One region of the Streptomyces sp. NPDC023723 genome, then DNA from elsewhere that is predicted to be linked to it. Evidence: riboswitches for the same ligand, from Rfam matches in the RefSeq annotation. Region 1 holds a riboswitch; the other holds the start of a gene.

Region 1 (4,968 bases):
CGCCGCGGTCAGCAGCCCGTACGTCCCCGCGCAGACCCCGACCAGCCCGCCGAGCGTGAGCGCGGCGGTCACCCGGCGCACGGCGACCGGGACGCGGGCGGTGCGGCCGTACCCCCGGGAGTCCATCGCGGCGGCCAGCGCCACGGACCGCTCCAGGGCGCCTTCCAGCACCGGCAGGCCGACGTGCAGCAGACCCCGTACGCCCCGGTCGGGACGGCCGCGCAGCCGGCGGGCGGCGCGCAGCCGCTGGACGTCCGCGATCAGGTTCGGCGCGAAGGTGAGCGCGACGACCACGGCGACGCCCGCCTCGTACAGCGCGCCGGGCAGGGACTTGAGGAGCCGGGACGGGTTGGCCAGGGCGTTGGCGGCGCCCACGCAGATGAGGAGGGTGGCCAGTTTCAGACCGTCGTAGAGGGCGAAGACGAGTGCCTCGGCGGTGACCCGGCCGCCCAGCCGGATGCCCTGCGCCCAGTCGGGCAGCGGGACCTCGGGGAGCGTGCCGAGGACGTGGGTGCCGGGGATCGGGGAGCCCAGGGCGACGGTGAAGAGCAGCCGGATGAGCAGCACGGCCAGGGCGAGTCTGACGAAGGCGCCGTAGGAACGGGCCCAGGGGGCGGGCGGGCGGCGGGCCGTCACCACGTACCCGGAGACGGCCAGCAGCAGCCCGAGCAGCAGCGGGTTGGTGGTGCGGGTGGCGGCGGTGCCGAGGCCGAGCGCCCACAGCCACCAGGCGCCGGGATGCGTGGCGCCGTCCTCACTCGCCATCGCGGCGCCGCCTCGCCTGCCACACCGCCGCCGCGCCGAGCACCGCCACCAGGGCGCCGCCGGTGATCAGCCCGACCGACGGACCGCTGTCCTTCGCGGGGCGATCGGCGGCCGGCTGCCCGTCCGGCTCCTCGGCGGGCTGCTCGTCCGGTTGCCCGTCCGCGACCGCCTCCCCGCAGCCGGTCCGCGGGTAGCCCGCGATGGCGCACAGCAGCGCGTTGGTGTCGTAGCGCAGCGGCTTCGCGACCAAGGCCAGGGCGTCCGCGGTCGTCGCCGCGTCGTCGACCCGGGCGCAGGCCGTGCGGCGCTCGGGCGGGGTCTCGCCGGACGGCGCGTCGGCGGCCGTACCGAAGTCCAGCACCAGCGCCACCCGCTTGCTGCCCTCCCGGGCGGGCGTCTGCGCGCAGATCGCCGCGAACTCCGCCGTACCGCGCGGCCGGGTCGCGTCCCCCGAGTCCTCGCTCACCGCGAACCGGAACCCCTGGACGTCGCCGTCGTCGGGGCGGGCGGTGGACGGACCCTGGGTGGCGTACGTCCAATGGCCGCCGGCACGGTCCCAGAACGACCAGTACCGGTACCCGGCGGCCTGTGCCGGCCCCGCGCCGACGGCGAGCAGCAGCGCGGCCAGGGCCGGCAGGGCGGCCCGGCGGATCACGGCTGCCGCTTCCGGTTGCTGATCAGGAAGCCGATGCCGACGCCGACGACCGCGAAGACGCCGACGTACCACCAGGTGCCGAAGGGGGAGTCGCTCTCCGCTGCCGGCTTCTCGTCCGCCTCGGTGTCCTGCTTCTCGGGGCTCGGCCCGGTCGCGTTCAGCGCCGTGACCAGGTCGGTGCCGCCGAAGTCGGCCGGGTCGGCGCCCGCCGCGCGCGCGGCCAGGATCAGCTGGGCGTAGCCGGCCGGACCGCTCTGCTTCGCCCAGTCCCCGGCGTGCCGTTCCAGCCAGGCCAGTGGCTTCGCCGCCCGCTCGGCGCCGCCCTGCGCGGCCAGCGCGAGCACGGCGTCGGCGGTGTTGCCGTAGTCCGGCTGGTCCTCGGACCCGGCCAGCGCGGACGTCAGGTGCCCGTCCTTCGCGACGGCGCCCGCGAGGTAGGCGGCTCCGTTGGCGGCGGCCTGTGCCGGGCTGTCGGCGGCGGCGCACTCGGCGGCGCCCGCCGCCTGGCCGGCCTCGGCGGTCAGGCCCTTGCCGAGCGCGCCGAGCACTCCGGCGGCGGTGGCGTCCGCGTTGGCGGTGAGCTTGCCGTCCTGGTCCGGCTGGAAGGCGAAGGCGCCGCCGTCCTTGGCGCAGGGGAGGGCGAAGGTGAGCAGCGCGTCGTAGGGCGACCGGCCGTTCTTGACGACCTCGGCGGGATCGCCGCCGGTGGCGGTGAGCGCGCCGATGACGACGGAGGTCGAGTTGGCGTCGCTGGCGCCACCGGGGGAGTAGCCCCAGCCGCCGTCCTTGTTCTGCACGGACTTCAGCCAGGTCACGGCGGAGTCCACGGCGTCGCCGTGGCCGCCGAGCGCGGCGAGCGCCTGGACGGCGGCGGCCGTGTTGTTGGTGTCGACCGGGGTCTTGGCGGTGCAGTCGGCGGCCGGATCGGCACGGTAGGGCGCGAAGGCGCCGTCCGCGCACTGCTGCCCGGTGAGCCAGGCCACGGCCGACGGCGCCGGGGTGAGGTCCTGGGTGTCCTGCGCGAGCAGCGCGAGGGACTGCCGCCAGACCCCGTCGTAGGTCGGGTCGGCGGTGCCGAACAGCCCCTGCGGGAGGGCGGGGGAGGGGCCGGCGGCCACCGCGGGAACGGCGGCGGCGCCGACCACGGCTATGGCGGCCAGCGCCACGGCGCTGCGGCGACGGACGTTCATGAGCGGCGGGTGCCTTTCCCTGTGCGGGGACGGGCGGCACGGGGCACCCCCGGGCGGCTCGGCCCCGTATGCCTCGACGGTGCCCGCGCCTCGGCGGGTGCCGGGCACGTGAGCCGGTCACGGTCCCGTCCGGGCGATCCGGCTGCACTCTCTGGCTTGGAGAGTTCACGGTTGCGGGTCAGCGCCGGAATCGCACCGGCTTTCCCCGTACGGGCGTGATACGACCTGGCTACTTTACCCGGATGTGTGACGGGCGTCAGGAACGGGTGTCAGGTCGATCAGCCGGCACGCCGTCTCGATGTCGGCCCGCACCTGGGCGATGGTCGCCCGGCCGGACAGCCAGGTGATCAGGGCCGAGTGCCAGGTGTGCTCGATGACCCGGACCGCCGCGAGCTGGCGGGGCGTCGGCTCCGCGGTCCCCATCGCGGCCAGGATGATCGCCGTGGTCTGCCGGGAGACCCGGTCGACCTCGGCCGACACGCTCCGGTCGGCGAAGATCAGCGCCCGGACCATCGCGTCGGCCAGCTGCGGATCGCGTTGCAGCGCGCGGAAGGCCCGCATCAGGGTCCGGGTCACCCGCTCGCCGGCCGTCGCCCCGGCCGGCGGCCGCCCGCACAGCGTGCCGTGCAGATGCTCCAACTGGTCCTGCATGGTGGCGACCAGCAGATGCACCTTGGAGGGGAAGTACCGGTACAGCGTGCCCAGCGCCACCCGCGAGACCTCGGCGACCTCGCGCATCTGCACCGCGTCGAACCCGCCCCGCCCGGCCAGTTGGGCGCTCGCGGTCAGGATGCGGCGGCGGCGCTCCTCCTGCCGTTCGGTGCGGGCGGGCGCGGCCGGCCTGTGCCCGCCGGTCGCGGTGGCCACCTTGCTCACCTCGCTCACCTCGGCCTCCGTGGCGTGAATCACCTGATCCACTGGTCGCAGCATTCTTACTTGCGGGTAGATTCGGAGCCTCTGAACGATCAAGTCTGAAACTTGTTCTAGATTACCGTCCCGGCGTAGTCTCGCGGGACCGTGCGGGCAGAAGGGGACCGGAGTGACCGCTGAGGGCAGTCGGACGGAGCCCCGTCAGGACGAGCGACCGCTGCGCATCGCGCTCCTCACCTACAAGGGCAACCCGTTCTGCGGCGGCCAGGGCGTCTACGTCCGCCACCTCTCCCGCGAACTGGCCCGGCTCGGCCACAGCGTCGAGGTCATCGGCGCCCAGCCGTACCCGGTGCTCGACGCGGGCCTGCCGGGGCTCTCCCTCACCGAGTTGCCCAGCCTCGACCTCTACCGCCAGCCCGACCCGTTCCGCACCCCGGGGCGCGACGAGTACCGGGACTGGATCGACGCCCTGGAAGTCGGCACGATGTGGACCGGCGGCTTCCCGGAACCGCTGACGTTCTCGCTGCGCGCCCGCCGCCATCTGCGCGCCCGGCGCGGCGACTTCGACGTCGTGCACGACAACCAGACGCTCGGCTACGGGCTGTTGGGCGACGTCGGCGCCCCGCTCGTCACCACCGTCCACCACCCCATCACCGTGGACCGGCGGCTCGAACTCGACGCGGCGGGCAGCCGGCGGCGCCGGTACTCGGTGCGCCGCTGGTACGCGTTCACCCGCATGCAGAAGCGCGTCGCCCGCCGGCTGCCGTCCGTGCTCACCGTCTCCGGCTCCTCCCGGCAGGAGATCGTCGACCATCTCGGCGTACGGCCCGACCGGGTGCACGTCGTGCACATCGGCGCCGACACCGACCTGTTCTCGCCCGACCCGGCGGTGCCGAAGGTGCCGGGGCGGATCGTCACCACCTCCAGCGCGGACGTGCCGCTCAAGGGCCTGGTCTTCCTCGTCGAGGCGCTGGCCAAGACCCGCACCGAGCATCCCGACGCCCACCTCGTCGTGGTGGGGAAACGTCCCGCCGAGGGGCCGGTGGCGCAGGCGGTGGAACGGTACGGACTCGAAGGCGCCGTCGAGTTCGTCAAGGGGATCTCCGACGCCGAACTGGTCGACCTGGTGCGTTCGGCCGAGGTGGCGTGCGTGCCGTCGCTGTACGAGGGGTTCTCGCTGCCCGCCGCCGAGGCGATGGCCACCGGCACGCCGCTGCTGGCCACCACCGGCGGGGCCATCCCGGAGGTGGCCGGACCCGACGGCGAGACATGCCTGGCGGTGCGGCCCGGCGACGCGGGCGCGCTGGCGGCCGGCCTGAACCGGCTGCTCGGCGACCCGGAGCTGCGCGCCCGGCTCGGCGCGGCCGGCCGCGACCGGGTCCTGGACCGCTTCACCTGGGCCCGCGCGGCGCAGGGCACGGTGGCCCGGTACCGCGAGGCCATCGCTCGGTCCAGCGGGCCCCGGGCGGTCCAGGGCTCCGGTACGCC
Region 2 (4,968 bases), on a different contig from region 1:
GCCGGACGGCGTGACCAGGACGGTGTCGCCGACCCGGACCGAGACGTTGCCGGAGGTGCCGACCACCAGACCGTCGGCGACCGTGCGCCGGGCGGTGGCCACCAGCGCCGCCCAGGCGCGCGCCTCTTCCGGGCGCACGACCCCGCCCCGCGACTCGGACACGATGCCGCCTCCTTCACCCGGTGGTTCCCGCCCCGGCGATCCTGCCAGGCGGGGGCGGACCGGCGCACCGGGCGGGCAGTGATCCTCCGCCCGGGGAGTCGAGACCGAGGGGGGGCGGTGGCTCCGATTCCGGACACCATGAAGCCCCCCTCAGTTCATCTTCCGTTCACCCTGGTTGCCTACGTTCAACCAGCCAATGACCTCGAACGATTGCCTGGGTAAATGGAAAGCTTCTCGCTGATCCTCGCGATTGTGGTGGTGACCGCACTCGCGTTTGATTTCACGAACGGTTTCCACGACACCGCGAACGCGATGGCAACGACCATTTCGACCGGTGCGCTCAAGCCCAAGGTCGCGGTGGCCATGTCCGCCGTGCTGAACCTCGTGGGCGCATTCCTCTCCGTGGAGGTCGCCAACACGATCTCCAAGGGTCTCGTCGACGAGACCGGCATCCGTCCCGAGGTCATCTTCGCCGCCCTGGTCGGCGCGATCCTCTGGAACCTGCTGACCTGGCTGGTCGGGCTGCCGTCCAGTTCCTCGCACGCCCTCATGGGCGGTCTGATCGGCGCCGCGATCGCCTCGGCGGGCGTCGGCGCGGTGCACGGCGACGTCCTCGTCACCAAGGTGCTGCTCCCGGCGGTCGCCGCCCCGGCGGTGGCGGGCGTCGCGGCCCTGGTCGCCACCCGGCTGTCGTACCGGCTGGGCCGGGGGGCCGACGGCCGGGCGGCCGAGAAGGGCTACCGGGCCGGGCAGATCGCCTCGGCCGGTCTGGTCTCGCTGGCGCACGGCACCAACGACGCCCAGAAGACGATGGGCATCATCACCCTCGCCCTGGTGGCCGGCGGCGCCCTCGCCCCCGACTCCGACCCGCCGGTCTGGGTCATCCTGTGCGCGGGCCTCGCCATCGCGATGGGCACCTACCTCGGCGGCTGGCGGATCATCCAGACCATGGGCAAGGGCCTGACCGACCTCCAGCCGCAGCAGGGCTTCGCCGCCCAGACCAGCGCCGCGACGGTCATCCTGGCCTCCTCCCACCTCGGCTTCTCCCTCTCCACCACGCACTCGGTCTCCGGTTCGGTGATGGGGGCCGGCCTCGGCCGCAAGGGCGGGGTGGTGCGCTGGTCCACGGCGACCCGGATGGTCGTCGCCTGGGTGCTGACGCTGCCGGCCGCGGCCCTGGTCGCCGCGCTCGCCGAGTGGGTCTGCTCGCTGGGCGACTGGGGCACGGCGCTGGTCGCGGTGCTGCTGGTCGCCGCGAGCTTCGCGATCTGGCGGATCTCCCGGCGCGAGGTCGTCGACCACACCAACGTCGCCGTCCCGGACGGCGCGGAACCGGCCGGCGTGGTGACCGCGGCGGTGGCCGCGGTGGCCCCGCCGCCGGTCGGCCCCCCGGCCGACGCCCCCGACGCCCCCGGCGGTCTCCCCCCGGTCGAGAGCCTCGCGGCCGCCATCCCGGCCCAGCCCTCCGAACTCCCCGACGCCCCGGCCCGTTCGGCCGCCACCCCCGTCTGAGTCCCGGCCGGGCCGGAAGGAAGAGAAGCAGTATGGACATCGACTGGGCAGCCCTCGGCTCCGTCTTCGGCGTCGGCCTCGGGGCCACCGTCGCCCTGGTGACCCTGTTCACCCTCGGCATCGCCGGCCTGACCCGCCAGGAGCGGGCCGCCGCGCAGGGCGGCTCGGCGGGCCTCGCGGTCACCGGCGCGTACGTCTGCTTCGCGGCGTGCGCGGCGGCGGTGGCGTACGGGATCTATCTGATCGTGGCCTGAGGCGCCGCCGGATGTGTCGTCGGCCACCCCGGCCCCCGGGGTGGCGCACCCGCCTCCCCTGGTCATGTCCGGGTCCAGGGAGGGCAATCCGGACCCGCACCGGGCTCTTTCGGCCCGCGCGGGCCGCCGTACGGCCGCCCGCGCTCCTCCGTCGCAGGTCAACGGCAAGTTGACGGGTGTTCTCGGCACGTGGTGGACTTCCGGGGCCATGTACGGCGGCAGGAGAGGAAGCCCGGTGCGAATCCGGCGCGGTCCCGCCACTGTGACCGGGGAGTGCTCCCCGGGAGTCAGGAACTCTCACCGCCGGTCTCGTCGAACCAGGGCGTGGACACCCTAGTGAGGACATAACGCGATGCTCGGCCGCCGTTCAGACCGCAGGTCCGGTTCCCCCGTCTCCGATCGCGTGACCGGCTGACGTCCCGTGCGTGCCGGACGCGTCTTCGCGTACGGCGCCACCGCCGGCCTCCTCGGTGACCTGCTCCTCGGCGATCCCCGCCGCGGGCATCCGGTCGCCGTGTTCGGCCGCGCGGCCGGTGCCGTCGAACAACTGCTGTGGCGGGACCACCGGGGTGTGGGCGCCCTGCACACCGCCGTGTGCGCCGGTGGCGCCGTCGCCCTGGGCGCCGTGGCCGCCCGGGCCGTACGCCCCTGGCCCGCCGCCTCCATCACCCTGACCGCCGCCGCCACCTGGGCCGTGGTCGGCGGGACCTCGCTGGCCCGGGAGGCGTCCGCGATCGGACGGGCGCTGACGGCCGGGGACGTCGAGGGCGCCCGGGAGCGGCTGCCGCACCTGTGCGGGCGGGACCCGCAGGCACTGGACGCCGACGGGATCGCCCGGGCCGTGGTGGAGTCCGTCGCCGAGAACACCTCCGACGCGGTGGTGGGCGCGCTGGTGTGGGGGGCCGCGGCCGGGGTGCCGGGGCTGCTCGGCTTCCGGGCCGTCAACACCCTCGACGCCATGGTCGGCCACAAGTCGCCCCGCCACCGGCGCTACGGCTGGGCCTCGGCCCGGCTGGACGACGTGGCCGGAGGGCCGGGCGCCCGGCTGACCGCCGTACTGGCCGCCGCGGCCGGCGGCGATCCCCGGGGTGCCGTACGGGCCTGGCGGACCGACGCCGGCCGGCATCCGAGCCCCAACGCCGGGCCGGTGGAGGCGTCCTTCGCGGGCGCCCTCGGGGTACGGCTGGGCGGGACCCTGGCGTACGGCGGCCGGGTCGAGCACCGGCCCGTCCTCAACGGGGCGCACGGGCGGACCGTGCGCGTCGCCGACATCGACCGGGCGGTACGGCTGTCCCGGCGCGTGAGCTGGCTCGCGCTCGGCGTGTGCGCGGGCGCCCGGATCGCAGGCGCCCAGATCGCGGGGGCCCGGCTGCTGAAAGGACGTGACGCGTGAACGGCGGTCTGCTCGTCGCCGGTACCACCTCCGACGCCGGCAAGAGCGTCGTGACCGCCGGGATCTGCCGGTGGCTGGTGCGGCAGGGCGTGAAGGTGGCTCCGTTCAAGGCGCAGAACATGTCGCTCAACTCGTTCGTGACCCGGGAGGGCGCGGAGATCGGACGGGCGCAGGCCATGCAGGCGCAGGCGTGCCGGGTGGAGCCGACCGCGCTGATGAACCCCGTGCTGCTCAAGCCCGGCGGCGAGCAGAGCAGCCAGGTCGTGCTGCTCGGCAAGCCGGTCGGTGAGATGAGCGCCCGCGGCTACCACGGCGGACGGCAGCGGCGGTTGCTCGGCACCGTGCTGGAGTGCCTGGCCGAACTGCGGGGCACGTATGACGCGGTGATCTGTGAAGGGGCGGGCAGTCCGGCGGAGATCAACCTGCGCCGGACCGACATCGTGAACATGGGGATCGCGCGCGGCGCCGGGCTGCCCGTCCTGGTCGTCGGGGACATCGACCGGGGCGGTGTCTTCGCCTCCTTCTTCGGCACGGTCGCGCTGCTCGCGCCCGAGGACCAGGCGCTGGTCGCCGGGTTCCTGGTGAACAAGTTCCGGGGCGACGTGTCGTTGCTGAAACCGGGCCTGGACATGCTCCACGGGCTCACCGGGCGGCGGACGTACGGCGTGCTGCCGTACCGGCACGGGCTCGGCATCGACGAGGAGGACGGGATGGCGGTGTCGCTGCGCGGCGCCGTCCGGGAGTCCCGGGTCACCGCCCCCGTCGGCGCGGACGTGCTGCGGGTCGCCGTCTGCGCGGTCCCGCTGATGTCCAACTTCACGGACGTGGACGCGCTCGCCGCCGAACCGGGGGTCGTGGTGCGGTTCGTGGACCGGCCGGAGGAACTGGCCGACGCGGATCTGGCCGTGGTGCCGGGGACCCGGGGGACGGTCCGGGCCCTTGCCTGGCTGCGGGAGCGGGGGCTCGCGGACGCGCTGACGCGCCGGGCCGCCGAGGGCCGGCCCGTGCTCGGCGTCTGCGGCGGCTTCCAGCTCCTCGGGGAGCACATCGAGGACGACGTCGAGTCGCGCGCCGGGCACGTGGCCGGGCTCGGCGTGCTGCCGGTGCGGGTGCGGTTCGCCCGCGAGAAGACCCTCACCCGGCCGGTCGGCGAGGCCCTCGGCGAACGGGTCGAGGGGTACGAGATCCATCACGGCGTCGCCGAGGTGACGGGCGGCGAGCCGTTCCTGGACGGCTGCCGGGTCGGCCAGACCTGGGGCACGCACTGGCACGGTTCGCTGGAGTCGGACGGGTTCCGGCGGGCGTTTTTGCGCGAGGTGGCCGCCGCCGCGGGCCGCCGCTTCGTGCCCGCGCCCGACACGAGCTTCGCCGCGCTGCGCGAGGAGCAGCTCGACCGGCTCGGCGACCTGATCGAACAGCACGCGGACACGGACGCGCTGTGGCGGCTCATCGAGTCCGGCGCGCCACAAGGACTGCCTTTCATTCCACCGGGAGCGCCCGCATGAGCACTGTCTTGTTGTTGTCGACCGCCGACACGGATCTGCTGGCGGCCCGGGCCGCGTCCGGCGCCGCGTACCGGATCGGCAACCCGAACCGGGTCGACGTCCAGGAGGAACTGCCCGCGCTGCTGGCGGGCGCCGACCTCGT

Evidence for each region. A riboswitch is a leader RNA that binds a small molecule or an ion and turns the genes downstream of it on or off. The one in region 1 is predicted to bind cobalamin.
Region 2: another riboswitch for cobalamin. It lies ahead of AB0G32_RS33700 (cobalamin biosynthesis protein); the one in region 1 lies ahead of AB0G32_RS39540 (prenyltransferase/squalene oxidase repeat-containing protein).

What each region holds. Positions count from the first base shown of each region.
Region 1 covers NZ_JBFAAP010000097.1:8,921-13,888, reverse strand. Annotated here, with positions in the region: partial or broken gene AB0G32_RS39550 (energy-coupling factor transporter transmembrane component T) at 1-765, opposite strand, end outside; gene AB0G32_RS39545 (SCO2322 family protein) at 755-1,420, opposite strand; gene AB0G32_RS39540 (prenyltransferase/squalene oxidase repeat-containing protein) at 1,417-2,610, opposite strand; cobalamin riboswitch at 2,725-2,854, opposite strand; gene AB0G32_RS39535 (TetR family transcriptional regulator) at 2,845-3,477, opposite strand; gene AB0G32_RS39530 (glycosyltransferase family 4 protein) at 3,650-4,968, shown strand, end outside.
Region 2 covers NZ_JBFAAP010000054.1:29,078-34,045, reverse strand. Annotated here, with positions in the region: gene AB0G32_RS33715 (class II aldolase/adducin family protein) at 1-162, opposite strand, end outside; gene AB0G32_RS33710 (inorganic phosphate transporter) at 385-1,674, shown strand; gene AB0G32_RS33705 (hypothetical protein) at 1,707-1,928, shown strand; cobalamin riboswitch at 2,104-2,246, shown strand; gene AB0G32_RS33700 (cobalamin biosynthesis protein) at 2,350-3,321, shown strand; gene AB0G32_RS33695 (cobyric acid synthase) at 3,318-4,826, shown strand; gene cobN (cobaltochelatase subunit CobN) at 4,823-4,968, shown strand, end outside.